DNA from 4 places in the Pseudoalteromonas sp. A757 genome. Region 3 is predicted to be linked to each of the others. Evidence: predicted binding sites of a transcription regulator. Region 3 holds the regulator's gene; each other region holds the start of a gene.

Region 1 (7,944 bases), on a different contig from region 3:
TCTTTTTCCAGGGTGAGAAACGTATTTTTCACGCGATGAAGTGCTCGCTTGCCGCTTTTTATCATAATATGGCTGCGCTGAGTATTTACGGCTTAGTCGTCGCCGCACTTATCGTCGCGTCTATACCGCTGTCTATGATCCCTGCAATTATAATCATGCCGGTCGCGATGATAGGTTTTTTTGTTTCTTTTCAGGCGATGTTTATGCCAATCGTCGTTGAAAAGAAAGAAAATGATGAGAACGCTGACATCTCTCAGTCTGACTCAGGACGCTTTGACGCCTGATGGACGAACAAGAAATTAAAAAGCTAAAAAACTATGCGGTTTGGTTATTGTCGAGACAAGAGTACTCTGAGTCAGGATTGACGCAAAAACTACTGCAGAAAGGGGCTACAGCGGCAGTCGCAGAGCAATTGGTGTCTTGGCTAAAATCGCTCGATTACGTTAATGACGACCGCTATGCAGAGAGCTTTCTAAACCGCCAGATTGCAAAAGGACTTGGAGAAAAGCGTGTATTAATGGATGCAGGGCAAAAGGGGGTGAGCCGAGAGGTTCTGCATACACTAATTGCTGAGCGCGAAATTGATTGGTACATGCAAGCCGCAAAAACCTATGAAAAAAAAGTACGGTATTTGCGCACAACCGATAGAATATAAAGAAAAAACTAAGCGCGTGCGTTACATGAGTTATCGTGGCTTTAGTTTTGATGAAATAGATTTTGCAATTGAAGCTGCAATGACAGCAGCAGAGCAAGAAGAAATAAAGGGTGAATGATCACATGCAGCATATGACTACCGCACAAATCAGGCAAAGCTTTTTAGATTTCTTTGCTAAACAACAGCACCAAGTGGTGCCTTCAAGCTCGTTAATTCCGGGTAATGATGCCACCTTACTGTTCACCAATGCTGGAATGGTGCAGTTTAAAGATGCTTTCTTGGGAGCGGAAAAGCGCCCTTATACGCGAGCAACTAGTTCACAGCGCTGTGTTCGTGCGGGTGGTAAACATAATGACCTTGAAAACGTAGGTTATACCGCAAGACACCACACTTTCTTCGAAATGCTAGGTAACTTTAGCTTTGGTGATTATTTTAAAACCGACGCAATTAAGTTTGCTTGGGGTTTCCTCACGGATGTAATTAAGCTGCCAAAAGAAAAGCTATTGGTCACCATTTATCATGAAGATGATGAAGCATTTGATATTTGGTCAAAACAAGTTGGTGTTCCAGAAGACAGGATCATCCGTATTGCGACGGCGGATAACTTTTGGTCAATGGGCGACACGGGTCCTTGCGGTCCTTGCTCTGAAATCTTTTATGACCACGGTGAGCACATTTGGGGTGGACCTCCTGGCTCACCAGAAGAGGACGGTGATCGCTTCATTGAGATCTGGAACTTAGTATTCATGCAGTACAACCGTCATGCTGACGGCACCATGGAACCGCTGCCAATGCAGTCGGTCGATACCGGAATGGGCCTTGAGCGTATCTCTGCAATTATGCAGGGTGTGCACTCAAACTATGAGATTGACTTGTTCCAAGCGCTGATAAAAGCTGCTGCAAAAGTAACAGATGCACAAGATTTAGAAGATAAATCATTACGTGTGGTTGCTGACCACATTCGTTCGTGTGCGTTCCTTATTGCTGACGGCGTTATGCCATCGAATGAAGGCCGTGGTTACGTGCTGCGCCGTATTATTCGTCGTGCAGTTCGTCACGGTAATAAACTCGGTGCAAAAGGGGCCTTCTTCTATAAACTAGTTGCCGCACTCGCTGAGCAAATGGGTGAAGCTTACCCTGAACTAGTGAAGCAACAAGCGATTATCGAAAAAGTATTACGCATTGAAGAAGATCAGTTTGGTAAAACTCTAGACCGCGGTTTGACTATCCTAGAAGACAGCCTTGCAGGTATTGAAGGCGACGTTATTCCAGGCGATCTGGTGTTCAAACTCTACGATACTTATGGTTTCCCTGCGGACTTAACTGCGGATGTGGCGCGTGAGCGTTTTATGACGATAGACGAGCGCGGCTTCCAAGCATGTATGGAAGAGCAGCGTAAAAAAGCGCAAGCGGCTGGCAAGTTCGGTGCAGATTACAACGAGCGCTTGAAGTCTGATAAAAACACTGACTTTAAAGGCTATGACGCTGAGCACTATACCGGCACTGTGGTTGAAATCTTTAAAGAAGGCCAACACACCAATACGTTAGAAGATGGTGAACAAGGTGTGGTTATCCTTGACCGCACGCCTTTCTATGCTGAGTCAGGTGGCCAAGTTGGTGATACGGGTGTACTAAAAGTAGCTAACGGCGAGTTTGTAGTTACTGACACGCAAAAGCTAGGTAATGCATTTGCACACCATGGCCATGTGGTTGGCCGTATTGGTGTTAACGATAAAGCCGATGCACGTATTGACGCAGAGCGTCGCGAGAGAGTGAAGAAAAACCATACTGCAACTCACTTGGTCCACAAAGCACTGCGCGATTTACTGGGCGATCACGTAACACAAAAAGGCTCGTTAGTATTACCAGATCGTCTTCGTTTCGACTTCTCGCATTTTGAAGGCGTCACTAAAGCACAATTGCAGCAAGTAGAAGATGCAGTGAACGCAGAAATCCGCCGCAACTTTGCTTTACAAACTGAGTTGATGGATATCGATGCTGCTAAAGACAAAGGTGCGATGGCGCTATTTGGCGAGAAGTATGACGATGAAGTTCGAGTCGTATCAATCGGAGAGTACTCAATTGAACTTTGTGGTGGTACACACGTGAAACGCGCAGGTGATATTGGCCTATTCAAAATTGTCTCAGAAGGGGGTATCGCAGCAGGTGTTCGTCGTATCGAAGCAGTAACAGGTGCTGATGCTATCGCTTATGTTAATGAGCAAGAACAGGTGCTTTCTGAAATCGCGGCTTTGGTTAAGGGTGATACCTCATCTGTGCTAGAAAAAGTATCAGCGCTGCTTGAAAAGTCAAAAGGCCTTGAAAAGCAAGTTGCTCAGCTAAACGACAAACTAGCAAGTGCAGCGGGTGCAACGCTGCTTGACTCTGTAACGGAAGTGAATGGGATAAAATTACTCGTTGCAAACGTTGCAGGAACCGAGTCTAAAGCACTGCGTGGCATGGTAGATGATCTGAAGAACAAGATTGGTTCAGGCGTTATCGCGCTGGGTGTAGCGAATGGCGATAAAGTAAGCCTAATCGCTGGCGTAACAAAAGACTTAGTAGGTCAAGTTAAAGCAGGTGAGCTAGTTAATCACATGGCTTCTCAAGTCGGTGGTAAAGGTGGCGGTCGTCCTGATATGGCACAAGCTGGTGGCTCACAACCAGAAAACCTAGACGCAGCACTAAACAGTGTTCCAACTTGGTTAAATGAAGTAACGCAGTAATCAGCAAGTGGCGCTGATTGTACAAAAGTTTGGTGGCACCTCGGTGGGTTCGGTAGAGCGTATTGAGGCTGTTGCCGAACACGTTATCAAAACACAACAACAAGGCCACCAAGTGGTGGTCGTGTTGTCTGCAATGTCAGGCGAGACAAACCGTCTTATTTCCCTTGCCCAACAAATTGATGCACGTCCAAGTTCTCGTGAGCTAGATGTGTTGATCACCACTGGCGAACAAGTTTCTATCGCGTTATTGGCGATGGCCATCATTAAGCGTGGGCATTCTGCCGTGAGCTTACTTGCCGATCAGGTTGGTATTAAAACCGATAACATGTTCTCTAAAGCGCGGATCACGGAAATAGACACGACCCGCTTAAAGCAAGAGCTTGAGCATAACCGAATAACCATTATTGCCGGATTTCAAGGACGCGATGAAGAAGGCAATATCACCACGTTGGGGCGTGGTGGTACAGATACCTCAGCAGTTGAAATCGCAGGGGCTTTGCAAGCAGACGAATGTCAGATATATACTGATGTCGACGGTGTGTACACTACCGATCCACGAATAGAGCCAAATGCAAGGCGTTTATCACATATTACTTTTCCTGAGATGTTGGAGCTGGCAAGTGTTGGCGCTAAAGTTTTGCAGATCCGCTCGGTTGAAGCGGCCGGTCGATACAATGTACCACTGCGCGTACTTTCTTCGTTTTCTCCCGATAACGGCACCTTAATTAGCTATGAGGAAGGTAAGATGAAAAACACTAAAGTGGTCTCTGGGGTAGCGAGTGTCAAAGACGAAGCACTTATCCTAGTTAACAATGTCGATGCAAAACCTAGTAATCTTGCCAATATACTTTCGCTTCTTGGTGAGCATAATATTGAAGTCGATATGATTAACCATTTGAACCACAGTGAGAAAAAAATAGACTATGCTTTTACTGTGCACACAAATGATTGTATTCTGGCGGAAGAAGTTTTAGCGCAACATGCACAAAATTTAGGTGGCGCAACCGTAGAGGTTAATGCTAACGTGGCAAAAATCTCAGTGGTTGGCATCGGGATGAAATCTCATTCAGGTGTTGCTGGTCTCTTTTTTATGGCATTGGCCGAAGAAAATATTCACACTCTATTAGTATCCACATCAGAGATAAAAATCTCGGCACTGGTAGAAGAAAAATATTTAGAGCTAGCTGTTCGGGCTTTACATGCCAAATTCGGATTGGAAAGTACTGAGTAAAAGAAGTTTTTGCTTACTTTTCTAGGAACTTTTATTTAAAATGGATTTGACGCGGAATCTTTTAAATTTTGGAATAACAGGAGCAAGAGAATGCTAATACTAACTCGTCGAGTAGGTGAAACCCTGATGATTGGTGATGAAGTGACTGTAACAGTACTAGGTGTTAAAGGTAACCAAGTACGTATTGGTGTAAATGCGCCTAAAGATGTTTCAGTTCACCGTGAAGAAATTTACATGCGAATTCAGGCTGAAAAATCTAGCCCAGGCAATATGTAATTGACCAAATACTGAATTACGATGCTAGTTAACATGATTTAACTAGCAAAAAAACCCCGCGGCTGCGGGGTTTTTTATTTCTGGCTTTGCCCAGATAAAAAGGTAATTGCTTCTTCGCTAAGTCCAGATTTACTGATATAGCTCGGTTTATTTTGGTGAAACACCAAAAAACCTCTGTCTGTTTCGACGAGTTTATCTAAGTCGTCAAATGGGTAAGAAAATTCGGCATGTGTTGCCTTGGTACTAATGCCAGTTTTAGTGATTGAAACTTCAACGGTATTACCAGCTGCGCGAGAATATGCTTGCCTTATCACCCACCACGCTTTGCGATAATAGAAAGCAACGCATTCAACCACAGCTAGTAAAATAAGAAAGTTTCCGACGTAATGCTCTTGCAAACCGTAAATTGCAAACAGCCCCAACGCAATTAGCAGTACAAGGAGACCATATTTCGGTTTAACCGCAAGCCCATTAGCTTCAGATTCTTCAAAACACTCTCGATAGTAGGCTTTATCTAACTTAAATTGGCTTTGAAAAGATAAATTTTCATTTTGTTCAAGGGAGGGCATAGACGTTCGTTTTGGCAAAAATTTCCCCCTATTATACCCATCTGTATTGAAAAAGCTGTAATGCGAATAAATTGTTTGCAGCTCCCTTTTGCTACGACCAGCGAAATACGCGCCACACAGGGTGACGTTTACGTAAACGTTATGTCTTGGTCTGTCCAATTTACAATTTACCTTGCGTAATGATAAATCCATTCTATATTCATTAAAATCTCAGTATTAGTTGGCGCTATTTTGAATATTTTTCATATTTATTACGTTAATTTTCTATATTTATTAGTACTTTCCTAGTTAACTCACTGATTATTTGTAAGTTAAGTGTTTTGGTAATACCAATTTACAATGGGCTTTACATTGGAACATTTTTTGTTATAAGGTGAATAAATATCTACAAAAAGTGAAGGTTTATACCAGTTCGTTAACATCGAATAGGAAAACCAAACAGCAAGTAAGGGGTAAAAATGGATATTGGAGCGCAGCTACTGCAAGCAGGAAATCTCATGCTGACCGGCATGGTTGGTGTTTTTGTTTTTCTGTCCATTTTGATTTTTGCGATGCGGCTGTTGGCCAACTTTGCTGCTCAATTTAAAGAAGTAGCGCCAAGTACCACAAGATCAAAAACAACCAGAGCAACATCGTCACAGGGTGTGCCGCAGGCACATATTGCAGCCATTAGTGCTGCCGTTGCAGCCTACAGAAAAAACAATTAATAGGGGTTTTGCATGTCACAGTTAAAGCTAACCGAATTAGTGCTGCGCGATGCGCATCAGTCATTACTCGCCACCAGAATGCGTTTGGAAGATATGCTTCCCATCGCTGAGAAGCTCGACAATATGGGCTATTGGTCTGTTGAATCATGGGGGGGAGCAACCTTCGACTCGTGTATTCGCTATTTAGGCGAAGATCCATGGGAGCGGATCCGTGCACTGAAAGCTGCGATGCCGAAAACCAAACAGCAAATGCTACTGCGTGGCCAAAATTTATTGGGCTATCGTCATTATGCTGATGATGTTGTCGAAAAGTTTGTTGAACGTGCCCACCATAACGGGGTAGATGTATTTAGAATATTCGACGCAATGAACGATGTGCGCAACTTAGAAACGGCCATTAAAGCGGCCATTAAAGTGGGCGCGCATGCGCAGGGGACGATTTCGTACACCGTAAGCCCAGTTCATACGCTGGAAATGTGGCTCACGCAAGCTAAGCAGCTTGAAGACTTAGGCTGTCACTCTATTTGTATCAAGGACATGGCTGGGTTACTGAAACCCTATGATGCCGAAAAATTAATCTCTGGGCTTAAAGCGTCCGTCTCGATTCCTATCGCAATGCAGTGCCATGCAACCACAGGACTCAGCACCGCAACTTATCAAAAAGCCATAGATGCGGGTATCGATATGCTCGATACGGCGATTTCTTCGATGAGTATGACCTATGGCCATAGCGCAACAGAAACTATTGCGGCGATTGTGGAAGGCACAGAACGTGATACAGGGCTTGACTTACTTGAGCTTGAAGAAGTTGCAGCTTATTTCCGTGAAGTGAGAAAGAAATATGCCGCTTTTGAAGGCAGCTTGAAAGGGGTAGATGGTCGTATTCTATCTGCACAAGTGCCAGGTGGCATGTTAACCAATATGGAAAATCAACTTCGAGAGCAAGGTGCAGGTGACAAGCTTGACGCGGTACTAAAAGAAATTCCAAGTGTGCGTAAAGAGCTTGGCTATCTGCCGCTCGTAACACCAACCTCACAGATAGTTGGGACGCAAGCGGTATTAAACGTACTGACTGGTGAGCGATACAAGTCTATAACCAAAGAAACTGCTGGCGTGCTGAAAGGCGAATATGGAGCGACACCAGCGCAAGTCGACCAAGCTTTGCAACAACGCGTGCTTGAAGGCGCAGAGCCTATTACTTGCCGTCCTGCTGACTTAATTGAACCTGAGTTGGATAGTTTACAAAGCGAGTTAGTCGCCACTTCAAAAGAGGAGCAAATTAACCTAGCAGATGAGGTTATTGATGATGTGCTTACCTATGCATTATTCCCTCAGATTGGTCTTAAATTCTTGAAAAATCGCAATAATCCAGATGCATTTGAGCCAAAACCGACGCTTGTTGAAAGTAAAGAACAAAAAGCGGCAGCGACGCCTGCTAAAGCCAAGTCATCAGCTGCTGAGCGTTACAGCGTAAAGGTGGATGGTAAAGTATACGATGTAGTGGTTGCGCCGGGTGGTGAGCTCAAAGAAGTACAAGTCAAAGACAGTGAGCTTATTCCGCAATCAACCTCTGTGAGCTCCAGTGAAACTTTGAATGCGCCACTTGCCGGCAATATTTTTAAGCTTATGGTGCGGGCAGGAGATGAAGTACAAGAGGGCGATGTGGTACTCATCATGGAAGCCATGAAAATGGAAACCGAGGTGCGTGCAACACACAGTGGCCAAGTCGCGGAGCTACTCGTCTCTGAAGGCGACTCCGTCAGTGCTGGCGATGCCATCA
Region 2 (7,944 bases), on a different contig from region 3:
TGACGATAACTACCAGCCACGTGCGTTTCATCCGCAATCGGGTTATTGGAGTATCGAGCATAAGGATTACTCTGCAGCGCTTGGACAGTCAATGTTTGTGCGTTACATTCCTCGCCACCGCTTAAAGAAAAAAGACCCAACTGCACAAGTCTCGGAGGCCGTAGAGCCAATTATTTACTATCTTGATCCTGGTGTACCTGAGCCTGTCAAAACTGCATTACTTGATGGTGCCAAATGGTGGGACCAAGCATTTGAGGCAGCAGGCTATAAAAATGCGTTTCAAGTCAAAGTACTCCCTGAAAATGCCGATCCTATGGATATTCGCTACAACGTGATCCAATGGGTGCATCGCGCGACTCGAGGGTGGTCATACGGCGCGTCGGTGATAGACCCGCGTACCGGTGAAATTTTAAAAGGTCACGTGACGCTAGGCTCGCTGCGTGTCCGTCAAGATATTCTTATTGCCGAAGCACTTTCTGCGCCATTTGTTGAGGGTAATGAAGTGACTGAGCGACTTCATGCTATGGCGCTAGACCGTATTCGTCAGTTGAGTGCACATGAAATTGGCCACACGTTGGGCATTGCACACAACTTCTCAGCGTCGGTAAAGGATCGCGCGTCAGTCATGGACTATCCACATCCACTAGTAGGATTTGAAAATGGCCAACTTGATATTACCAAGGGCTACGCAAAAGGCATGGGCGCGTGGGATACGCAAGTGATTAAATATGGTTATAGTGATTTCGGTGACGTTGATGAAGCCACTGAGCTTGCAGCTATTCTCGCTGAAAATAAGGCGCAAGGGCTTGAGTTTATCTCTGATTCAGACGCCAGAGCACAGGGCGGAGCGCATCCAACGGCGCACCTTTGGGATAATGGGGCAGATCCCGCAGCCGAATTACTGCGTGTGCTGGATGTCCGCAAGCAGGCGTTGAATAGCTTTGGTATTCACAGTATTCAAAAAGGAGTTGCTCTGTCGCAGCTAGAGGAGAAGCTGGTCCCACTGTATCTTTTCCACCGTTACCAAGTTGAAGCCGCAGTAAAACTGATTGGTGGCGTGGACTATGACTATGAAGTCCGTGGTGACGAGGTGATAAAAGGCGCGAAAGTCGTGGCTAAAGAGGTACAGCAAAATGCAGCCAATGCGCTTTTGAGTACGCTCTCACCTGCGGCGTTGACTATTCCTGACTCTATTTTGGCGTTAATACCTCCTAAGGCTTACGGTGAGTATAAAACTCGCGAAAGTATCAAGGGGAGAACAGGGCTAACTCTAGATGCGATGGCATTACCAGAAGTTGCCGCACTCCATAGCCTTGACTTGCTGCTTAATCCACAGCGATTAAATCGTCTCGCACAGCAGCATGCACGTGATACTCAATATTTTGGTACTCAAGCACTTTTAGAGGCTTTATATCAGCAGGTATTTGCTCAATCAGGCAGCAAAGGTATGGCTCAAAAGCTACAGCAACGAGTGCAATACCTAAGTGCAACCAAGCTTGTAAAACTGAGTAACAACGATAAAGTCGCACCTGAAGTGCAAGCGCAGTTAAAGTTTTATTTAGCAAAAGTTGCGAAAGACTTTAATCAGTCCTCGGTATTTAGCGATGTTGCTTTTGATCAAGCGTTTAAACATATGCTCGCACAGCAAATCAATCACTACTTAGATTCGGGAGAGTGGCCTGAAAGCTTTAAGGCGCTTGAAATGCCGCCAGGCTCACCAATCTAGCCTTTAAAGCAAAGCTGAAAAAAGGGCGCTCGAGTGAGCGCCCTTTTTAGTTATAATTAACTAAAGCAACTTTCTCTTATTAGCTGCTTAATTATATCCTGACTTGGCTGGATTTTTTCCATTGCTAAAAACTCGTTGGGTTGGTGTGCTTGATTAATTGAACCTGGTCCCATAACGATAGTTTCGCAGCCTAGCTGCTGTAGAAATGGAGCTTCGGTGCAATAGTTTACCGCAATTGCTTGTTGTCCTGACAGGCGCTCAGCCATTTTCACTAAAGCAGAATCCGTTGAGCCGGTAAAAGCCGGAATGGGCTCGTGCATATCTATAACCGAGACACTATTTGGATAATGTGTATTGATGGGGGCCACCGCTGCCGTAAGCATGGCTTGTAGTTCCTTGATACTCAGGCCAGGCAAAGGACGCATATCAATATGTAGTTCACAACAGCCACAAATACGGTTGGCATTGTCGCCGCCATGAATGTGTCCGAGGTTTAAAGTTGGGTAAGGAATAGCAAAATGTGGAGTTGAATATTTATTCTTTAATTCTTCTCTTAACTTTAATAAATTTGCAATCACCTGGTGCATGATTTCAATGGCATTTAAGCCGCGCTCTGGATCTGAGCTATGGCCTGAACGACCAACGATACGGATGGCGGTCGTCATATGCCCTTTGTGGGTAAATACCGGCACCATATCAGTGGGTTCACCAATAATACAGCGCGCCGGTTTCAAGCTTGGATGTTTCGCAATTTCCTGAGCACCAGCCATGGTGGTTTCTTCATCGGCGGTGGCTAAAATCATGATAGGAGCATTTTGCTGTAATTCATCAAGCTCTGAGATTGCATTCAATACGAAAGCAAAAAAACCTTTCATATCAATGCTTCCAAGACCATATAATTTATTATCTTGCGCGCTTAATTTAAAAGGATCGAATTGCCAGCGGCTATCGTCGAAGGGAACGGTATCCGTGTGGCCAGCCAGCATTAACCCACCATCGCCACTGCCTCGTCTTGCAATTAGATTATATTTTCCTTTTGCATGTTCAAGCTCTGTTACTTCGACGGTAAACCCTAACGTTTCGCACCACTGTGCGAGTAGCTGGATCACATTCTGATTACTCATGTTGAGACTTTCTTCTAATGCACTGATAGATGGCGCGGCGATCAGTTGCTGATACATTTCCATAAAAGCGGGCAATTTCATAAAAATTCCTAAAATACTTATTCAAAGTTCTTGCATAAAAATATAAAGATGTTTAGAGTGAATATCAATTCACTTTTTTAGCATAAATATATTTTGGAGCAGCAATGCGACGATTTGACTTCAACAATTAGCAGAACCAATCCTAATCAAACTTTTTTTAATCTTGAGAACACTATGTTGAAAGTATCTATAATCGGAGCGAGCGGCTACAGTGGCGCTGAGCTTGCTAAGCTGGTTGCCAAGCATCCTGCCTTCACACTTGCGCATTGCTTTGTATCTGAGCAAAGCTTAGACAAACACAAATTCATCAGCGATTTATATCCAGAATATTCGGGCTTGCTAGATATTGAGCTGCAACCCTTAAATGAGCAAGCTTTTTCGTTGATAGAGCAATCATCGGACTATGTGTGTTTATGCACGGATCACAAAGTTAGCGTAGAACTTGCACCGGTATTTTTACAGATGGGCAAACGGGTTTTTGACCTATCTGGAGGTTACCGTTTATCTAGCAATGAAGACTACGAAACTTACTACGGTTTTTCTCACCCACATCAAGACTGGTTAGCGCAAGCGCAATACGGGTTAGCTGAATGGTATGGCGATGCTATTAAAACGGCAAAGTTAGTGGCGGTCGCGGGCTGCTATCCGACTGCGGCACTCAATGCACTCAAGCCATTACAACAAGCTGATTTGATAACAGAGCAACCAGTTATCATCAATGCTGTTTCTGGCGTGACTGGCGCGGGTAGAAAAGCGAATGTCGCCACACTCTTTTGCGAAGTATCTCTTGCACCATACGGTTTGTTTACGCACAGACATAGTCCAGAAATAGAAAAATATCTTGAACACCCGGTGTTGTTTACACCGCATTTAGGGAACTTTAAACGTGGTATCTTAGAAACAATCTACGTCACCCTGAAAGAAAATGTCACGCCAAATCAAGTCGATGCTGCTTATCAGGTGCTTGCCGATGAGCCGTTGATCAGATTAAAGGGGAGTCAACTCCCATCAATTAAAGCCGTTGAAAATCAGCCTTTTGTTGATATTGGCTGGCAGCAAAAGGGCAATCAACTGATCGTGGTTGTCGCGATTGATAACTTGCTTAAAGGGGCAGCAGGCCAAGCATTACAGTGTATGAACTTGGCGGCGGGACTTGAGCATTATCAAGGTTTAGGAGTAGTAGCATGAGTAAGCAAACTTGGGTGATTAAACTAGGTGGTGCGGTGTTGAATCAAGAGGGGGCAGCACAAGCATTGTTTTCAGCTATCAAGCAAATTCAACAGGATGCACCACACAAGCAGTTTGTGATTGTTCATGGTGGTGGGGCGCTAGTTGATAAGTGGTTGAGTGATGCCGGTTTTGCTACTGCAAAACATCAAGGACTGCGGATCAGTCCGCAAGAGCAAATGCCGTATATTGTTGGTGCACTTGCAGGCTGTGCCAACAAGCAACTGATGGCGGACGCCATTACCGCCATGCTCAAGCCCGTTGGACTGTGTTTGTATGATGCAGGGTTTAGCACAACTCAAAAGCTTAAAGCGCTTGGTCGCGTAGGTAGCTGTGAAGCAAGCGAAGGCGGTATGCTTGAAGCGGTGTTGGAGTTTGACAGATTGCCTGTTGTCAGTTCAGTTGGTATTGGCGCTGACGGCCATTTATACAACGTGAATGCGGATGAAGCAGCGGCTGCTATCGCCAGTAAACTTGGTGCAGAACTTATTTTTATGACTGATGTTGAGGCGGTACTTGATGGCGATAAACAGCCATTAAATCAACTTAACGCGGAACAGATCTCAACGTTAATCGCGCAAAAGGTCATTGTGGGCGGGATGGAGGTCAAAGTTAAGACCAGTCTTCACGCTGCCCAACACTTACGACGAGGGGTGTACATCTCTAGCTGGCAAAAGCCAGAAAATTTAATTGCGTTGCTCAATGGTGAGCACGTAGGTACACAAATTCTGCCGTAGGAAAACACCATGACTAAGCATTTTTTAACTGGTTTGGAATTAGACCAAACTAAAGTTTTGAACTTATTAAAGCTTGCAAAAAATATTAAAAATCAACCGCAAGAATATAACCAAGCCTTAGCTGGCAAGTCGATAGTCACGCTATTTGAAAAGCCGAGCTTAAGAACAAGGCTGTCGTTTGATATCGGTATCCATAGATTAGGCGGCCATGCTGTGTATTTAGATCAGCAAAATGGCGCAATGGGGGCGCGTGAATCTGTCAAAGATTTTGCGCTTAATATTTCTACTTGGGCCGATGGCCTTGTGGCTCGCGTAAATCACCATAGTACGCTTGAAACGCTCGCTGAGTTTTCGTCGGTGCCTGTTGTGAATAGTCTATGTGATTTATATCACCCTTGCCAAGCGTTGGCTGATTTTCTCACTTTATTTGAAACCTATGACGATGTCAGTCAGATCAAAATCGCTTATCTCGGTGAAGGCAACAACGTAACACATTCATTAATGTTGCTTGCGGCTACACTAGGCACTGATTTTGTGGCGGTTTGCCCTAAAGGCCACTCTCCAGATGCACAAATTGTTAAGCAAGCTGAGCAAATTGCTGCGGTAAATGGTGCCTCGGTTCTGGTCAGCGATCGGGTAGAGGCGGCGGCTGGCGCTAATGTGCTCTACGCTGATACTTGGGTTTCGATGGGGAATAAAACGCCAATTGAGCAGGTGAAAGACACCTTTATGCCATATCAAATCAACCAACAATTGGTTGAAGCGTGTGGCGCACAAACCATTTTGCACTGCCAGCCAGCACATCGTGAGTTTGAAATTACTTCCGAAGTGATGGATGGGCCAAAGTCAAAAATTATTCAACAAGCTGAAAACCGCATGCATGCCCAAAACGCATTGCTGGTATCGCTGTTAAACAAAGATTACGTTTGAGGTTAAAGAACATGAGCAAGATTAAAAAAGTGGTACTGGCTTACTCTGGTGGATTAGATACATCAGCGATTGTACCATGGTTAAAAGAGAACTATGGCTGCGAAGTTGTCGCCTTTGTTGCCGATGTAGGTCAAGGTGAAGAAGAACTGGTTGGGGTTGAAGAAAAGGCAATCGCATCAGGTGCCTCTGAGTGCCATATCGTCGACTTAAAAGAAGAAATGGTTAGCGACTACATTTATCCAACCCTTAAAACAGGCGCTATCTATGAAGGAACATATTTACTGGGCACTTCAATGGCGCGTCCTATTATCGCCAAAGCACAAGTTGAAATCGCTCGTAAAGTTGGCGCGGATGCACTTTCTCATGGTTGTACAGGCAAGGGAAATGATCAGGTGCGTTTTGAATCTTGCTTCTCAGCGCTTGCGCCTGATCTTAAAGTGATCGCACCATGGCGTGAATGGTCACTATCAAGTCGTGAATCGCTGCTTGACTATTTGGCCGAGCGTAATATCCCTTGTGCAGCCTCTGCCACCAAAATTTATAGCCGTGATGCCAATGCTTGGCATATTTCTCACGAAGGTGGAGAATTAGAAGATCCATGGAATGAGCCAAGCGATCAGGTTTGGACCATGACTAATTCTCCAGAAGCCGCACCGGATCAGCCTGAATATGTATCTGTATTAATCGAAAAGGGTGAAATCACAGGTGTTAACGGTGAGCGTTACAGTCCTTATCAGTGTCTAGTTAAGTTAAACGAGATTGCAGCGCAGCACGGTGTTGGTCGTGTCGATATCGTGGAAAACCGCCTAGTCGGCATGAAATCTCGTGGCTGTTATGAAACGCCAGGTGGCACTGTGATGATGGCTGCATTACAAGCGATTGATGAGCTGATCTTAGACAAATCTTGTCGTAAATGGAAAACCGCGCTTAGTGAAGAGTTTGCACAGTTAGTTTATGACGGTCGCTGGTTTACTCCGCTGAAGGATTCAATTCTAGCTGCCGCAGAGTCTTTCGCACAGCAGGCAACTGGCGAGGTGGTACTTAAGCTTTATAAGGGCCATGTACATGCGGTGCAAAAGCAATCAATCAATAGCTTATACAGCGAAGATTTTGCCACATTTGGTGAAGATGACGTATATGACCAATCTCATGCGGAGGGATTCATTCGTCTATTCTCACTATCTAGCCGGATAGCGGCGTTAAACAAGCAAAAGCAATCTTAAGGTAGGAGAGCGAGATGGCATTATGGGGCGGCCGTTTTTCATCAGGTCCTGATGAGGCATTTAAGCAATTTAATGATTCTCTGCCATTTGATTATCAATTGGCAGAGCAAGATATTGTTGGCTCTATCGCTTGGGCGGGTGCGCTAAAGCAAGTAGATGTATTAACTGAAAGCGAACATCAGCAGATCATTTCAGCGCTGAAACAGCTTTTAGAAGAAGTGATTGCAGATCCGCGTAGTGTAGCAACCGCGGGACATGAGGATATTCATTCTTATGTTGAAGCTAAACTTATCGACAAAGTGGGTGATTTAGGTAAAAAGCTGCACACAGGTCGAAGTCGTAACGACCAAGTAGCCACAGACTTTAGACTGTGGAGCCGGAAAACGGCGCAACAACTGCTTGTGGCACTGGGTTCACTAAAGCAAGCTTTGGTTACACTTGCAGAGCAGGAGCTTGGTACTATTTTGCCAGGCTATACCCATTTACAGCGTGCTCAGCCAGTACTCTTTAGTCATTGGTGTATGGCTTACGTTGAGATGATTGAGCGTGATGAATCGCGTTTAAATGATGCGCTTGAAAGGTTAAATGTGTGTCCACTTGGCTCTGGTGCACTGGCGGGGACTGCTTATCCTATCGACCGTGAAGCGTTGGCTGTCAATCTTGGCTTTAGAGAAGCCTCTCGTAATAGTTTAGATGCGGTCTCTGATCGTGACTTTGTGGTTGAGCTACTCAGTTGTGCGTCTATTTCTATGATGCATTTATCTCGCTTTGCTGAAGATTTGATCTTTTACAATTCTGGTGAGTCTGGCTTTATTGATCTGGCTGATAGCGTGACGTCCGGCTCATCCTTGATGCCACAGAAAAAAAATCCTGATGCCTTAGAGCTTATCCGCGGC
Region 3 (7,944 bases):
TCGGCACCAACCAAGTAGATTTAGATGCTGCTAAAAAACGTGGTATCGCCGTATTCAACGCCCCATTTTCTAATACCCGCTCTGTAGCTGAGCTCGTATTAGGTGAAATTCTCTTGTTACTGCGCCGTGTTCCTGAACGTAACGCAAAAGCGCATCGCGGAGAGTGGGATAAATCTGCCGACGGCTCGTACGAAGCCCGTGGTAAAACGCTGGGTATTATCGGTTATGGTCACATCGGCACCCAGCTCGGCATTATGGCTGAGAATATCGGTATGAACGTCGAGTTTTATGACATCGAAGATAAGTTAACGCTCGGCAATGCCACGCAGTTACACACGCTTACGCAACTGCTGCAAAGAGCGGACGTAGTCAGTTTACATGTACCAGAGACGCCACAGACCAAAAATCTTATTGGCATGGCTGAAATTGAAGTGATGAAGCAAGGCGCAATCCTAATTAACGCATCACGTGGAACGGTTGTTGATATCGACGCCTTAGCTGAAGCATTAGCGGCTAAGAAACTTTCCGGCGCTGCTATCGATGTATTCCCCGTTGAGCCAAAATCTAATCATGAAGAATTCGTCTCACCACTACGCGAGTTTGATAATGTTCTGCTAACCCCACACGTTGGTGGTTCTACCCAAGAAGCACAAGAAAACATCGGTGTGGAAGTCGCGGGTAAGTTGGCGAAGTATTCAGATAACGGTTCAACAGTCACGGCTGTTAACTTCCCAGAGGTTTCTCTACCTGAATTATCAAACCGAAGTCGTTTATTGCACGTACACGTAAACCGCCCAGGCGTATTAACGCAAATCAACCAAGCGTTCGCTCAGCACGGTATCAATATTGCGGCGCAATACCTACAAACGGATGAATCTATTGGTTACGTGGTTATCGACGTCGATAGTGACCACTCTGAAGTGGCGTTGAAAGAGTTAAGTGCGGTTGAAGGCACTATCAGAGCACGTATTCTTCACTAAGAAGAATCAAGCATAAAAAAACCAGTCACTGTGAAGCGACTGGTTTTTTTGTATCAATTTGGCTTACGCCATGAAATCAACACCTTCTTTGATGTCTTTTTCAAGTGTCGCTAGCATGTCGTCTTTTGCTTTTTGCTCAAACGCGCTTAGCTCACCGTAAGGAAGTAACTTCTCTACACCGTTTTTACCAAGGATGACTGGCTGTGCAAAGAATGTTGCGTCGCCTGTGTTACCTTCAACGTATGCGTACTCAAGTACTTCTTCACCTTGTAAGCCTTTCACTAGTGAGAAGCAGAAACGTGCTGCTGCTGCACCCATTGAAAGTGTAGCTGAACCGCCACCCGCTTTAGCTTCAACCACTTCAGTACCCGCGTTTTGGATACGAGTTGTTAGTGAAGCAACTTCTTCGTCAGTGAACTCAACACCTTCAACTTGAGAAAGTAGAGGTAGAATTGTAGTACCTGAGTGACCACCAATTACTGGGATCTTAACTTCAGCAACGTCTAGACCTTTAAGCTCTGCGATAAAAGTTTCAGCGCGGATAACGTCAAGCGTTGTTACACCGAATACGCGAGCTGGATCATAAGTACCTGCTTTTTTGAACACTTCAGCAACGATTGGTACCGTGCCATTTACTGGGTTTGTGATGATACCAACAAGTGCTTTAGGGCAGTTTCTAACGATACCTTCAGCAAGTGTCTTGATGATACCTGCGTTAACGTTGAATAGGTCAGCACGGTCCATACCAGGCTTACGAGGCATACCAGCTGGGATAAGCACTACGTCAGCACCAGCAAGAGCTGGGTCTAGGTCGTCTTTACCATAACCCGCTACTTTTACCGCAGTTGGGATGTGAGATAAGTCAACTGCAACACCAGGTACAACAGGTGCAACGTCATAAAGCGCTAACTCAGAGCCAGCTGGAAGACCATTTTTAAGCAATAAAGATAGAGCTTGACCGATACCGCCAGCGGCACCTAATACAGCAACTTTCATTTGAATTCTCCATAATTTGAAGGTGGAATTGAGTGTGCAGTAAAGATAATGAAAAGCGCTGTTAAACACAAATTAATCACGGTTATTTTCGAGATTTTTTGACTAATGTCTTAAATAAAAGTGTAAAGATCGCGACACTTTGTCTATTTATGCTTTACGACTGTCATTTTGGTCGCGCAAATTTGGGAATCTTAGTGGTTTTGTGTAGAATTTAAAGATTAGCCGTAAAAGAAGACAGACTATGCAGCCGCAAGAAAAACAAGAAGCACTTATCAAAGCATTTAAAGCCATTTTAAAAGAAGAAAACTTTGGCTCTCAAGGCGAAATTGTTGATGCTCTAAAACAACAAGGGTTTGACAATGTCAGTCAGAGTAAAGTGTCGCGCATGCTGAGCAAGTTTGGTGCTGTACGTACACGCAATGCTAAGCAAGAAATGGTTTACTGTTTACCCGCAGAAATGAGCGTACCGACAGCAAAAAGTCCTTTGCGTCAGTTAGTCGTTGATATTATGCACAACGAAATGATGATTATAATTCGAACCAGCCCGGGGGCTGCACAATTAATTGCAAGATTACTTGACTCTTTAGGTACCGCAGATGGCGTATTAGGTACCATTGCTGGCGATGACACGATTTTCATTGCGCCTGCAAAAGTCTCTGAAATCGACATTACTTTAGACAAAGTAAAAACCCTGTTCGATAACGTTTAGTCTGTTATTTTTATTAGTGCTGACTCACAAGTTAGCACTTACTCTGGTACTTTCCTCTGAGCAATTACGCTTTCTCACTATTACAATAAACAGAATAAACTGCTTATCTTTACAGCAAAAAATGTTTGACATAATATGTCCGTGTGTGGCAACTTTAGAAACGCAAGGTGGGATTTTCTCATTACGCGTGGATAGTTTTTTAAGCTGATTGATTAGCTTCTATAGCTTATTTTCGGCGGCATTTAAGCTCATTGGATCTGCTCGCTATTCTCTTTACTCAATCATCTCACTATCCTATGATACGGAACGGGGATTCAATCGCTCTGACAAATTAGAGACACCTAATAACATTGATAGGCCCCCTACCGCAAAAAATGGAAATACAAGGAACTAAGGAACAGCAATGGAATTTTTAAATACTGCATTTACGTTTCCCACTGTTATTTTTTCAACACTACTACTGATTGTGCTGTTGTTCTGGTTAATTGCTTTACTTGGTTTTGCTGATATCGATATCTTAGAAGGCGATGTTGATATTGAAGCCGAAGGCGCAAGCTCTGGTTCTTTTTGGGAGGTCGCTTTTGGTGGTGTCCCAGTGAGTATTTCATTGAGTTTAATCATCGCGCTAGGCTGGATTACCAGTATTTATGTGCAACAGTTTTTTGCTTACCTGCTGGGTAATGGCATTTTTTACTACCTGATGGGCACGGTATTTATGCTTGCTAGCCTCATTGTTGCATTACCACTAACCGCCGTCATTGTAAGGCCACTACGACGCTTTTTCGAAAGCCAAGAAACCACATCAAAGCAAGCGCTGGTTGGGCTCGAATGCGTTATTGCAACATCAAGAGTTAACAACACGTTTGGTCAAGCCAGAGTATATATTCAAGGAACAGAGCAACTTATCGAAGTGCGCTCGGACGAAGAAAACACTTTCACACTAGGAGACAATGCCTTACTTATCGAACATGACCCCCTTACACATAGCTACACGATTGTGGCTAAACCTTGGTAATAGTACGGAAAATAACGGAATTTAGGAACGAGTTGGCATAGCTAGTACCAACTCAAACAACATAGCGCAACGCAGGAAAAAACATGGAATTTCTAAACAACCTCGGACCGGTGCTCGCAATCGTGGGCATATCCATCGTCATTATTTTTGCCATTCTACTTCTGATTGGAAAGTTCTACCGCAAGGTCGAACAGGGTCAGGCATTGATCATCAACAAGATGAAAAATGAGCCTGATGTCACAACAACGGGCGGCATTGTGCTACCCGTGATCCATAAAATGGAAGTCATGGATATTTCAACTAACCGCATGGTATTGGAGCGTCGTGAAAATAGCGGCCTGATCTGTAAAGACAATATCCGTGCTGACATCGCCATCACTTTTTACATTCGCGTAAACGAAAACAAAGAAGATATCCTACGCGTTGCGAAACAAGTTGGCTGTGCACGTGCCTCGGCACCAGAAACCTTACAAGCATTATTTGAGGCAAAATTCTCCGAAGCCTTGAAAACCGTTGGTAAGCGCATGAATTTTGAGGAGCTATTTACACATCGTAACGAGTTCCGAGATTCTATTAAAGAAGTGATTGGACAAGATTTATCTGGCTATACGTTAGAGGATGTCGCAATTGACTATCTTGAACAAACCTCAATCGACAAGTTAGATCCAAATAACATTCTTGATGCTGAAGGTATTCGCCGTATTACCGAAAAAACCTCACGCCAAAACGTGGAAACTAACCAGCTTAAATGCGATGAAAAAGCACAAATCGACAACCAAAACCAAGCAGCATTTGAAAAAGCCGCAGAAGTCGAGAGACAAAAAGAAGACGCTAGCGCAAGACAGCGCCGTGAAATCGAATCAGTGCGCGCTCGCGAAGCCGCAGAAGCTGAACGTGTTAAGCATGAAGAGCGCTTAAAAGCCGAAGAAGCACGCCTCAAAGCGGACGAAGCAATTGCAATTGCAGAACACAATAAACAGCGTGAAATCGATGTTGCAGAGCAAAATCGCCTTCGCTTACTCGGCATCGAAGAAGAAAAAGTCACACGCTCTCGCCAGATAGAAATTATTGAGCGCGAACGCGAAACCGAAATTTTACGTATCCAAAAAGCCAAAGCACTGGAAGTCGAGCAAAAAGAAATCGCCGATGTCCAACGCGAACGTGTTGCCGTAGAGAAAACCGTTGCTGAAGAACAGGAGCGTATCAAAGACGTACAATGTATTGCAGAAGCTGAACGAGAAAAGCAAGCGAAAATTATTCTTGCTCAAGCAGAAGCCGAAGAGGCGTTGGTTAAAGATATTGAAGCAGCTAAAGCCAAAGAACAAGCTGCTGAATTTAAAGCCCGAGAAATGGAAAAAATGGCTGCGGCGGAGCTGCGTATTGCGAACCAGACCGCTGAGTCGAAGAAAATTCTTGCAGAGGCTGCTCAGGTTGAGGCTGCCGCACCAGGTCTTGCTGAGGCTGATATCATCAAGGCTAAAGCCACTGCAAGTGCGATACAAGGCGAAACAGATGCCAAAGTGCTACAGCAAAAACTAGAAGCCGAAGCGCAAGGTAAACGTGATATTGGCCGTGCCGAGGCCGAAGTACAAGCAGCAATGGCTGAAGCAACTAAGAAGCAAAGTGAAGCCGAAGCACAAGGCAAACGTGAAATTGGTTTGGCAGAAGCTGAAGTACAAGCAGCAATGGCTGAGGCAATTGAAAAACAAGGTGAAGCAGAAGCTATCAACCTTGAGCGTAAGATGTCGGCAGAAGCTAAAGGCCTTACGGAGAAGCTGGAAGCACTTAATAAGATGGATAAAGACGCCCGTGAATACGAAGGCTTTACACTACAGCTAAACCAACAGAAAGAACTGACGCTTGCGAATATCGAAGCGAACAAGCAGGTTTCTGCAAGTCAGGCTGAAGTATTAGGTAAAGCGCTGAGCGGTGCAGATATCAACTTTATGGGCGGCGACGGCCAGTTCTTTAACCAGTTTATGAATGCCATCACAGTAGGCAAGTCAATTGACGGCTTAGTCGGCGAAAGTAAGACGGTACAAACCGTATTCAAAGATCACCTAAACGGTGAGCGTAATTTGATGGACGATCTAAAAGGGGTATTAGCTGGTGCTAATGCGTCGTCAGAAACGCTAAAAAACATCAACATGAGTAAGTTCTTCCAACAACTAAGTAATAGCTCAGATGCGGACAAACAGCAGCTACTCAAGTTACTTGGCGGCTCGTTAAATGGCAGTAAACAAAGCGAACCACTAGAGTAATTAACCTTGAGGAGTCAATCTTCTTGGCTCCTCTCCCCCATTTGCGACAGCGCACAATAGGAAAGTAAAGAATGACGGAAGCAACGCAACAAGCGCCAGAGCGAACGCTCGAACAAGACTCTTATCAACTGATTAAGCGCCGACTTGGTAACTTTGGTAATGATCTAAAAAGCCAAATAGATAAACTCAACCAACAGCGTGTTGACACTTTTGGAAGCACCGAGCTTAAAGTGAAAGGTCGAGCAAGAGTGCGTACTGAGCATAACTGTGTACCGCGCGATATCGTGCTGATCGGCGACAAGCTTATCTTTGCTTACAATGTGTTTATGGGGCTTAAACAAAATACCCAAGTCAGCGATGTATTCACCGTACAAAAGCTGCACTTGCAAGAAGACCACTACGAAATAGAACCTTATCCGCAAGAAACCAAATTCCTCACTGACCAACGTTTCTTACGGGACTTTGATGAACTATACACATATTACAAAGACACCCGGCTACAACATCTATTTGTTAAATCAAACAAGCTCTTTGCGCTATTTCAAATTGGCGAAAAGCTCTCCGATGTTCGTGTGTTCCGCTGGCAAATCGCCAAAGACGAAACCTTAGATTATATTGATAATCGAGGAGAGCGTGACATAGGTGAAGTGGAAAACTTTGACTTTGAATGGCAAAAAACCGACCGCGCCGATCACGTCGAAGGCCGTCACCCACATATTAATGTAAACGACAAAGTGTTTATTGAAGTATCGGGTGGCAAACTCACCGTAAAAATAGAAAACAATACCCAAAGCGGTGAAGGTATTTATCAAGAAGCCGTCGATGACGCCAGCCAATCACTTGCAGATTGTGATTTACGTTTTGCCGAAGTTGGCGAAATGGTGCTGTTAAAGTTACTTCCCTACCGAGAAAAACAGTGGCGTTATTTTATTTATAATTGCCGCACCCAGCAGGTATTGCGCCAAGATGCGCTGGGTGGTGCCTGTGTTCAATTACCTGAGAACCAAGGGATTATTTTTCCTGGTGGCTATTATTTACAATCGGGGCAAACACGCTATTTTGACGACCAACTGGACGATTTAGTTTTCCATCGCCAGATCAAATCACCCAACGGTGAAGATGTACTGTATATCTTCTACGAACCAAACGAGGGTCGTTACGCACTTTTCTCTTACAATATTATTGAGAAAAACCTGCAAAATCCTATCTATTGTCATGGCTATGGTATCTATGATGATGGCTTAGCGCTAACCTTTAAAGCAGAGCCTGAGCCTGAGCGCGTGCACCCTATTCAAATCTGGCAAAGCCCATTTTGTGGCAGCGAGTTTGCCGCACAAGCCCCTCGAGCAACCGGCTTATTTGGCCGGATAGGCAATCCGGATTTAGTACGTGCAATTTCTGATTTATACAGTGTGTTCAAAGCCATTAACGAACAAAGCCCCACGGTCTTTCATTATGAAGATTTAATTGCACTCACCCGCAGTATCTTAGACCGCTATCATTGGCTTGCCGAGGCGGACTTTGCGGATGTCACAGCAAAACTACATGAAATTTTTGAAACCTCGGAGCAGGTACTAGACGAATTTGAAAAGGTAAGCCAAATTGAGGCCGACGCTAGGCGCGCAGAAGCCGAAATCGAACAAGCCATGCAAGATGTGCTTCGCGAGGTAAGACCTGATAGCTTTAAAACAGCCGAGCAATTTGTCCAGAGCTTAGAGTCTCTCAAACGCTTAAAAGGCAAAGTGATAAGCCTTGAAGAAGTGAAGTACATCAATCTTGACGCGCTATCTGCCATGCAGCAGCAGATTGATGAGCAAACCTTGGGTTTAAGCCATAAAACCGCGGAGTTTTTGCAGCAAGATAGTGCTCTGGCGCCCTACTACGAGCAGCTAGATTCCTTAGAGCAAGCCAGAGCGCAAACAGAGAGTGTTACCGAGCTTAACGGCTTTTTGGCGACCTTGGAAACCTTAAGCGCCGAACTTG
Region 4 (7,944 bases), on a different contig from region 3:
GTTAGTCCCTGTAAACTTGCTTAAATCGGAGCAAAACGGCGAGGCATATTTAAGTAAAAATGGTCAAGGGTTGCTTCCAGCACTAGAAACTGAGCATGGCGTTCTTGCACAGTCTTTAGCAATACTGGAGTGGTTGGAAGAAACGCAAAGCGGCCAAGCTTTGTTACCACAAGACCCATGGCAAAAAGCGCAGGTAAGAAACTTTTGCTATGCCATCGCTTGTGATATCCACCCTATTGATAATTTACGTGTACTTAAATACTTATCAAACGAGCTAGGCGCATCTGACGACCAGAAAAACGAATGGTATCGTCACTGGGTTATCGAGGGCTTTAAAAAGCTAGAGCCTATGATAGGCGACGGTCAATTTTGCTTTGGTACAGAACCTACACTAGCCGACGTTTGTTTGGTGCCACAAGTATTTAATGCGCTGCGTTTTAAAGTGGATATGACTGCATTTCCTAAGATCGCCCGAGTATATGAATATTGCAATACGCTAAGCGCGTTTTCTGATGCTGCGCCTGAAAATCAATTAGACGCACAATAAGGCTATTAAAAAGAGTGATATGCTAAGCGTATCACTCTTTCAATTAAACGAATGTTTGTTATTTCAGTGCGCTATAGACATGGTCAAAGTGACCAATAAGGTCATGACCCAGATCAGTCAAATATCCCCCGTCAGGACTGTCAATGACCCCTTTTTCAAACAGCCGCACCGCCGCACCTTGCACACCTTCTGGCGCACTGCTATGAATTTTTATTCCCTGATGCAAACTATGTCTTGGAAATCTAGCTAGTAAGGTCAATTCATCCAATAATTTTTGGTCTAAAGCCATTGTCATTTTTCCTTATTCTTCTATAGTCATTTAACACTCTAGTTCAAAAAACTAAATTTGATGAAGTTTTTAATTTGTTTAATCGCTGTTAATTTGATCTCACTGCCGATTTTGGCTGCGACGCCCGCTGATTTAAGGTTGTATACAGAAATACCAAAGGAAGTGTGCTGGTATGAAGGTAAATCATATAGCGAAGGCGCACTGTTGTTACAGTTTGATATGCTGTTTGTCTGTGCCACAAAAAAATACAACGAAGATAACAGTAAACTTATGTGGGTAAAAGCTGACGCATCTGGTACGCCAATTAGACCTGAAATTTCAAATAAAATTAGGGTAAACTAGGTGTAATATCTCAAGTTATATAGAAGTAGAAGATGACAACCCAAGCAAATAACCCCCTTCATGGTATCAAGTTAGAAGAAATTATTGTAAAACTTGAACAGCAGCTAGGCTGGAAAGAAATGGCAGCCGCCGTAGATATCAACTGCTTCAAAGATAATCCAAGCGTTAAATCTAGTCTCAAGTTTTTGCGCCGCACACCTTGGGCAAGAACCAAAGTAGAGCAACTGTATCTAGATACATTTCACGGCTTTCAGTGGCCAGAGATAAAAAAATAATCCGTTTTCTTCAAGCTTATTTGGCTGAATAAAGCGCGTTGTAGGTTTCCTGAAGTTTCTCAAGGATGTGTTTGGGAACATTTTTATTACAGGCTAAGTAAAGTGACGTATTAAACTTATCTAAGGTATATACCGGCTCAAGTAATTGAGCCGTTTGCTCTTTTGCACTTCGAAATCGAAACTGAGCATCACTTAGTATCACCAAGTCAACAAAGTCTTTTCGCGCTTTGAGTAGTTCAAAAACCTTGTCAAAGGAGTTAATCAGGATCAGCTGCCTTCCCTCTTGAAAACCATGTTCCATTAAAAACTGGTGGCTAAAATTATCCCGGATCACTGCAGTTCGATAAACTTGCGCGTCCTCTAATTTATTCAACTTGATTTTGCTTTCACGTAGCGCATAAAAAGATGTAGAAAAAGTATCAATTGGAAATACCCAGTTAAACTCATTTTCGCGAATGGTATTTCTGGCTGTTGAAAATACGCAGGTATCTTCTTTTCTCAATGCGGCATTATAGGCTGCAGGCCATGAAAGTACGTTGATGGTGTAATCCACGCCAGCGCCATCAAGCACGGCCCTAACTTTATCCGCAGAGCGACCAATCAACTCTCCTTTTTCATTAAGGTATTGGAAATCAGGAAAGTTCTCAGTGACAATATTTAGCGTATAGGCAAGCGCACTGAAACTCATCAGTAAAATACAAAGACCAATTGAGTATACACCCATCTGAAACTCTCCCCATAGCTACTTGAATAATATAGTCTTAACTTAAAGGTTGAGCAATTTTTAAAAAGGCTGAATGGTTCTTTAAAAAGCGTATTATGGGTAATTTATTGAAGTGAATGAGTGATAGACATGGATCCCCACGCCTATCACAGAGCTGTTTAGTTACTTAATTGCGTTAGCTATTGTTGATAGCATCAATTAAAAATGCACTCAACTTGGCGCCTTCTTTGAGCGTCGTTTCTGAGCTTGTTTGACCAACGAGGGAGCTATCGGTAAATGGTGCAATTTCCATCATGTCTGCACCTGTGATTTTAAACTCGCCTCGCAGCGCTTGTAGAATTAGCATCGCTTCGTCAGGAGTCATACCACCCGCTTCAGGAGTACCTGTTGCAGAAGCAAATTCTTCATCTAGTGCATCAATATCGAAGCTGACATAAAGTTCTTCAACGCCATCAGCCTTTAACTGTGTAATAACTTCTTCAACAATCGTTTGTGCACCACGCTCCCTAATTTCATGAGCCCAATGCTGCTTAACACCAAACGTTGACTCCCAATGAGATTTAGGTTTGCCACTAGAGCGGATCCCAAATTGCACTAAGTGGTGTGGTGCAGGCAGGAACTCTAGGATATGCGTACACCAAGAGCCAAAACATAAATCGATACCTAAGCGTTCGACAAGTAAATCCGTATGGGCGTCAAAATGAATAATTGCTGTTTTTACACCGCGAGCACGCTTTGCTTTAAGATACGCTTTTGTTAATGGGTAGCTGATTGAGTGGTCGCCACCAATACCAAACACACCTTTATCTGGATAATTTTCGTAAAAACCATCACAAACATCTTCTGTAATAGATAAAGGTGACACGTAATATTCACTCTCAGGATCCGCATAAAGTGCTTTTTGACAGTTGCTGATCGTGCTTTCATTCAAGTATTTATCATGAAGTAAATGTGGAATAACACGCACATCTCCAAGGTCAAACGCATTCGTTTGCGGCTGCTGCTCAATTAATGTCGAGCGCAAAAATAACGGCCCCCAGTTGGCACCGCGTAAAATTCCACCACCACAATCTGAACTAATCCCAAGAATTGCCGCTTTATGCTCACTTTCGCCCAGCTGTTCTAGCGATGTTTTCCAAAGAGCATCAATATCTTCTGTTTGCCCGTATAGCTTTTGTCTTAGCGCATCTTTTCTTTCTTTCGCTGTGTTTACTGTAAACACACCATCTCCCGGTGGGCATAAACAGTGCTCAAGTTTTTTATGGAATTGTTTTTTGCTCTCAGACATCGCTATCCCCTCTTAAGTGCATAATCATGCGATCCAGAAAAACCTTCCCCATTACGCATTATAGTGTGCGTCACATTCAAAATACGGTCGATTTAAAATGCGTAAAAACCATAAATTTAAAATAAAAAACCTTATAATTCATAGAGTTTCATTGATTTCAAACTTAGTTTTTGGAAGGCTTTACCTGTTCGTTAGGTCGTTGTTGCAGCACATATAACAGGTTCAAATAGGAAGTCAACCACAGTACCAACAATGCTCGTTGGCGCTGCGGTTGTTTATTCATAGAGGGCGTTTAGTTATTCGTAGTGGCGTGGAACTTTTGTTTTAATTACAGCAATATAGCCATGCCAACTTGCGTACGCTAGTAACGGCATAATAACGATAAAACCAGCAGTCCCAGTTGCAAATCCTAGCATCACCAAAAACACTAATATACCGCACCATACCACCATGGCGCCGACATTCTCTTTTACCGCATGCATTGAACTGATGACCGCAGTCATGATATCGACTCGACGCTCCATCATTATTTGTGGGGTAAATGTTGAGATTGCAAATACGCAAACCAATAAAATGCCCCCCACAATTGAGCCGAGGGCTAAAAACGCCGAAAGCTGTTCAAACGTTGGGTTAGGAACATTAGGATATAGCGCATGAATGAGTGCTGCCAAGCGCATCCAAACAATCATAATGACCATTAGTAGCACCGCAAACCCCCATTCACCAGCGGGATTGCGAAACATAGATTTAAGGCTATGTGTTAACGTTGGTTTATGACCCTTTTCTAACTCCCACGCGACATCATACAAACCTGCTGCGAAAGCAGGTCCAATAAGTGCGAAGGCAACCGCAGCAGGCAAAATAACCAGGTGAGTTCCTGATTGATATACTAACCACATGATAAAGGCGGGGATCAAGGTAAAAATAAGTCCATACACTAGGCTAAGTAATGGCGCATTCGCAATATCTTTAAAGGCTAATGCGAGCCAGTGAAACGGTGCCATGACCGGGACTTTGTTGCACTCAAAGCAACGTGCAAATTCGTTGTCTTTATTTATAGAATGTGTAGCAGGCATAACCATTCCTCATTGTTGCTCTCATGTTAAGGTTTAGTGGAACATCGACAATCCCGCAAGCTATTGTGAGTTATAATACTAACCGCTTTAATTCTCCAACCAATTTGAAGGGTAAATTATCATATAAGCGTGTTTTAAGTTTTTTAATTAAAACAAATGATTAGAAAAACTTTTCTTTGCTTATACGGATGTAGATAGCTTGTCAGTGGCAGGACGCAAGAGCATGCTACTAAACACTATTTCCCCACTTCAAAATCGCTCATTTACTTAATACGATTGGTATAATTTAAACACCTCACGCTTAAATAGGACATCTGTCCTGTACTTGATAGCCGTTAACTATAAACATTACGCTTTAATTATAACTAAGGTTTACTATGGAAAAGGTATTTCACTTAGGTCTTACGAAAGCCGACCTACAAGGCGCTTCACTGGCAATTGTTCCGGGTGATCCCGAGCGCTCAAAACGCATCTCTGAATATCTCGATTCTCCTGTCTGCTTAGCACAAACGCGCGAATTTCATATTTACCTTGGGTTTTTAAATGAAAGTCCTGTGGTAATTTGCTCAACTGGTATAGGCGGCCCATCTACGTCAATTGCAGTAGAAGAGTTAGCGCAGCTTGGCATCACTACTTTTTTACGCATAGGTACAACTGGCGCAATTCAACCACATATCAATGAAGGTGATATATTGGTGAGTACGGCATCAGTGCGTTTAGATGGCGCTAGCCAGCATTTTGCGCCAATTGAGTTTCCTGCGGTTTCTGATTTCCACACTACAGCCGCTATGGTACAAGCCTGTGAATCATTAGGTATTACCCATCATGTCGGTATTACGGCGTCTAGTGATACTTTCTACCCAGGGCAAGAACGTTATGACACATACTCAGGCTACGTTAGAAAGGCGTATCAGGGTTTATGTGCAGAATGGCAAAAGCTTAACGTGATGAATTATGAGATGGAATCTGCGACATTGTTTACCATGTGTGCAGCACTTGGATTGAAGTCCGCATGTCTTGCAGGTGTATTAGTAAACAGAACACGCCAAGAGATCCCCAACGTTGACCATCAAGCTGTTGAAAAGAAAGCCGTCACAGCTGTGCTAAAAGCAGCTGAAATCTTACTTTCGAAATAATCGCTGAAGATATAGAGATTGAGTGATTACTCAATCTCTATATGTGTTAGTAAATGCTCAGCATTGTATGCCTGTAACACCGCTAGACTTACTTGCAACTGATTTGCAAAGCCTTGCTTTTCTAGCAAAGTGATCCCTGCCACATTTACCTCAGATAATACTTTACCCGACATCGCTAGTTGGCTTAGTGCACTTTGTAATGGTGACAAGCTTGGATTATAAGCCGCATTTTCAGCATAACGTCCATAAAAACACTCGCCACTGTCTAGTTTAATTTCCACGGCACTTTGATTATGTGTGTAGGGACAATAAGCACTAAGATAATGATGATAAAGCGCAGCACTAATTAATTCAGGCAAAGCTTTATCCTCAGCTAAATGATGTGTTTGAGAAAAAAGTTTTTCACTGTTACCCAGATCGTCCGGACCAAAGGAAGTCGGCAGCAAATCACAGAGCGAGGTTTTGCCTGTCGGCAATAAAATCTCAAGTTTCTTTGCGGTGTTTAGTTCATTCATAAATTGGCGACAAAACCCGCAAGGCGCGGCGTTGATCGTCATTTTAGAGATTTCAATTGCACCATTTAACCATGCATTGTTAATTGCCGCTTGCTCAGCATGAACAACTAAAGAAAGTGCTTGGTGTGAGAACTCTAAATTCGCCCCCAAAAACGCTTGATGAGATTTATCATCCCACGCGATGGCACCAACATAAAATTGCGAAATAGGAGGTGTAGCAAACTCAGCAGCAACTTCAAGCAGAGCAGCTTCAAGCTCGAGATCAGATAAATTAAAGCGATTTTGGTATTGTGTTAACTGGGAATAACTAATTATCCCACGATGTGCAGTGGCGTATTGCGTTAACGCACTTTTTATTGATGGTTCTATCTTTGCCATATTGTTGTCATGTTTATCTATGGCAGGATAGTTTACGCAAGAGTTACAACCGACTCAACCATTCTCTTGCAGATTTAAAACACTCAAAGTTTTCAGCGCTGATATTAAAACGTTTAATTTTCTGAAGAAAAAGATCATGCATATAACCTTCAAAGCCAACAACCCTTGCAATATGCATGTTGCCAATGTTGTGTGCAACTTTTGGCATTATGTTGACAATATCGATCGCAGCAAAGCGATGCTCAAGTTCACTGACATCCACTAGTACTTTACTACTATTATGCTTTTTAGCATATAGATTTGCTTTCTCGTATGCTGAGACCACATCGTTTGCACTCGCAACACCTCTGACCTTCATCATAATTAGATCGTTACACTCATCAAATGTGACACTAGTAGAAATTTTGTGCATGTATCGTAGACCTATCAACCGACAATTCTTGAATAAAACAAATAAAACGACTGGTTAAACCAGCCGCGCATTTTAAATCAATGAGAATTACTGTCAATAAATATACTAATAAAAAACCAATCAAACTAAAAAAACCAACCCATTAGGATTGGTTTTGTAGCTACTATGCTTATAAATGTAAAATTTTACAAAAATAGATTGTTCAAATTGTTGCACTAACCCGTGTTGCGCATACCGGCCGCTATACCTGTCATCGTGATCATAAGTGCCAGTTCCAAATCATGATTGGTTTCTTCACGCACCCGCTTTAACAGTTCAATTTGTAACAAGTTAAGTGGATCAGTATAAGGGTTTCTCAACCCGATTGATTCTTTGATCCAAGGTTGCTGTGATAACAGCGATGACTCTGGCGCAAGGCCGCGAATAAGCTCGATGGCTTGTTGCAAGTTGTCTCTCAACTCACCACCTAAACCTTTATACTCATCACTGACTAAACTTGCATCATACATCTCGCTGAGCCAAAGGTCGGCTTTACAGAATACCATTTCGAGCATTTCTAGACGGGTTCTAAAAAATGGCCACTTTGCACTCATTTCTTGCAGCATGTCTTTACCAAACGTTTCTACGGCGGCTTCAAGACCTTCTTTCGCCCCCAGCCAAGCAGGTAACATCAAGCGATTTTGACTCCATGCAAAAATCCATGGAATCGCCCTCAAACTCTCTACTCCGCCGTTTGGATTACGTTTAGAAGGCCGTGAGCCTAGTGGTAACTTAGACAGCTCTTGTTCTGGTGTTGCCATTCTAAAGTAAGGAACAAAATCAGGGTTTTCTCGAACAATACTGCGATACTTTTTACAGGAAGCTTCACTTATCGTCTCCATTACCTCTACCCATTTAGGTTCAGGTCGAGGAGGTGGCAACAAATTACTTTGTAAAATCGCACTGGTATAAATGGATAGACT

What was found. Region 3 encodes ArgR, which controls arginine synthesis, uptake and breakdown. Its sites were predicted from a motif close to ANTGAATANNTATTCANT; they were not measured.
Region 1: the regulator ArgR is predicted to act here: its motif matches at 5,830-5,847, upstream of DRB05_RS02585 (OadG family transporter subunit).
Region 2: the regulator ArgR is predicted to act here: its motif matches at 2,988-3,005, upstream of argC (N-acetyl-gamma-glutamyl-phosphate reductase).
Region 4: the regulator ArgR is predicted to act here: its motif matches at 3,481-3,498, upstream of DRB05_RS09050 (arginase family protein).

What each region holds. Positions count from the first base shown of each region.
Region 1 covers NZ_QNQN01000054.1:13,438-21,381, forward strand. The annotation lists gene DRB05_RS02555 (BPSS1780 family membrane protein) at 1-284, shown strand, start outside; gene DRB05_RS02560 (regulatory protein RecX) at 284-655, shown strand; gene alaS (alanine--tRNA ligase) at 778-3,381, shown strand; gene DRB05_RS02570 (aspartate kinase) at 3,389-4,612, shown strand; gene csrA (carbon storage regulator CsrA) at 4,703-4,888, shown strand; gene DRB05_RS02580 (YcxB family protein) at 4,963-5,475, opposite strand; gene DRB05_RS02585 (OadG family transporter subunit) at 5,916-6,164, shown strand; gene oadA (sodium-extruding oxaloacetate decarboxylase subunit alpha) at 6,177-7,944, shown strand, end outside.
Region 2 covers NZ_QNQN01000071.1:144,015-151,958, forward strand. The annotation lists gene DRB05_RS14900 (zinc-dependent metalloprotease) at 1-1,726, shown strand, start outside; gene argE (acetylornithine deacetylase) at 1,783-2,931, opposite strand; gene argC (N-acetyl-gamma-glutamyl-phosphate reductase) at 3,109-4,119, shown strand; gene argB (acetylglutamate kinase) at 4,116-4,895, shown strand; gene DRB05_RS14920 (ornithine carbamoyltransferase) at 4,905-5,825, shown strand; gene DRB05_RS14925 (argininosuccinate synthase) at 5,837-7,048, shown strand; gene argH (argininosuccinate lyase) at 7,063-7,944, shown strand, end outside.
Region 3 covers NZ_QNQN01000074.1:127,536-135,479, forward strand. The annotation lists gene serA (phosphoglycerate dehydrogenase) at 1-980, shown strand, start outside; gene mdh (malate dehydrogenase) at 1,044-1,976, opposite strand; gene argR (transcriptional regulator ArgR) at 2,218-2,685, shown strand; gene DRB05_RS20145 (OB-fold-containig protein) at 3,089-3,700, shown strand; gene DRB05_RS20150 (hypothetical protein) at 3,784-5,961, shown strand; gene DRB05_RS20155 (DNA repair ATPase) at 6,033-7,944, shown strand, end outside.
Region 4 covers NZ_QNQN01000065.1:134,844-142,787, forward strand. The annotation lists gene maiA (maleylacetoacetate isomerase) at 1-547, shown strand, start outside; gene DRB05_RS09030 (TIGR02647 family protein) at 606-836, opposite strand; gene DRB05_RS09035 (DUF1496 domain-containing protein) at 897-1,178, shown strand; gene DRB05_RS09040 (VF530 family protein) at 1,211-1,453, shown strand; gene DRB05_RS09045 (transporter substrate-binding domain-containing protein) at 1,470-2,177, opposite strand; gene DRB05_RS09050 (arginase family protein) at 2,353-3,465, opposite strand; gene DRB05_RS09055 (DUF2189 domain-containing protein) at 3,762-4,541, opposite strand; gene udp (uridine phosphorylase) at 4,919-5,677, shown strand; gene cdd (cytidine deaminase) at 5,704-6,570, opposite strand; gene DRB05_RS09070 (hypothetical protein) at 6,614-6,931, opposite strand; gene ppc (phosphoenolpyruvate carboxylase) at 7,198-7,944, opposite strand, start outside.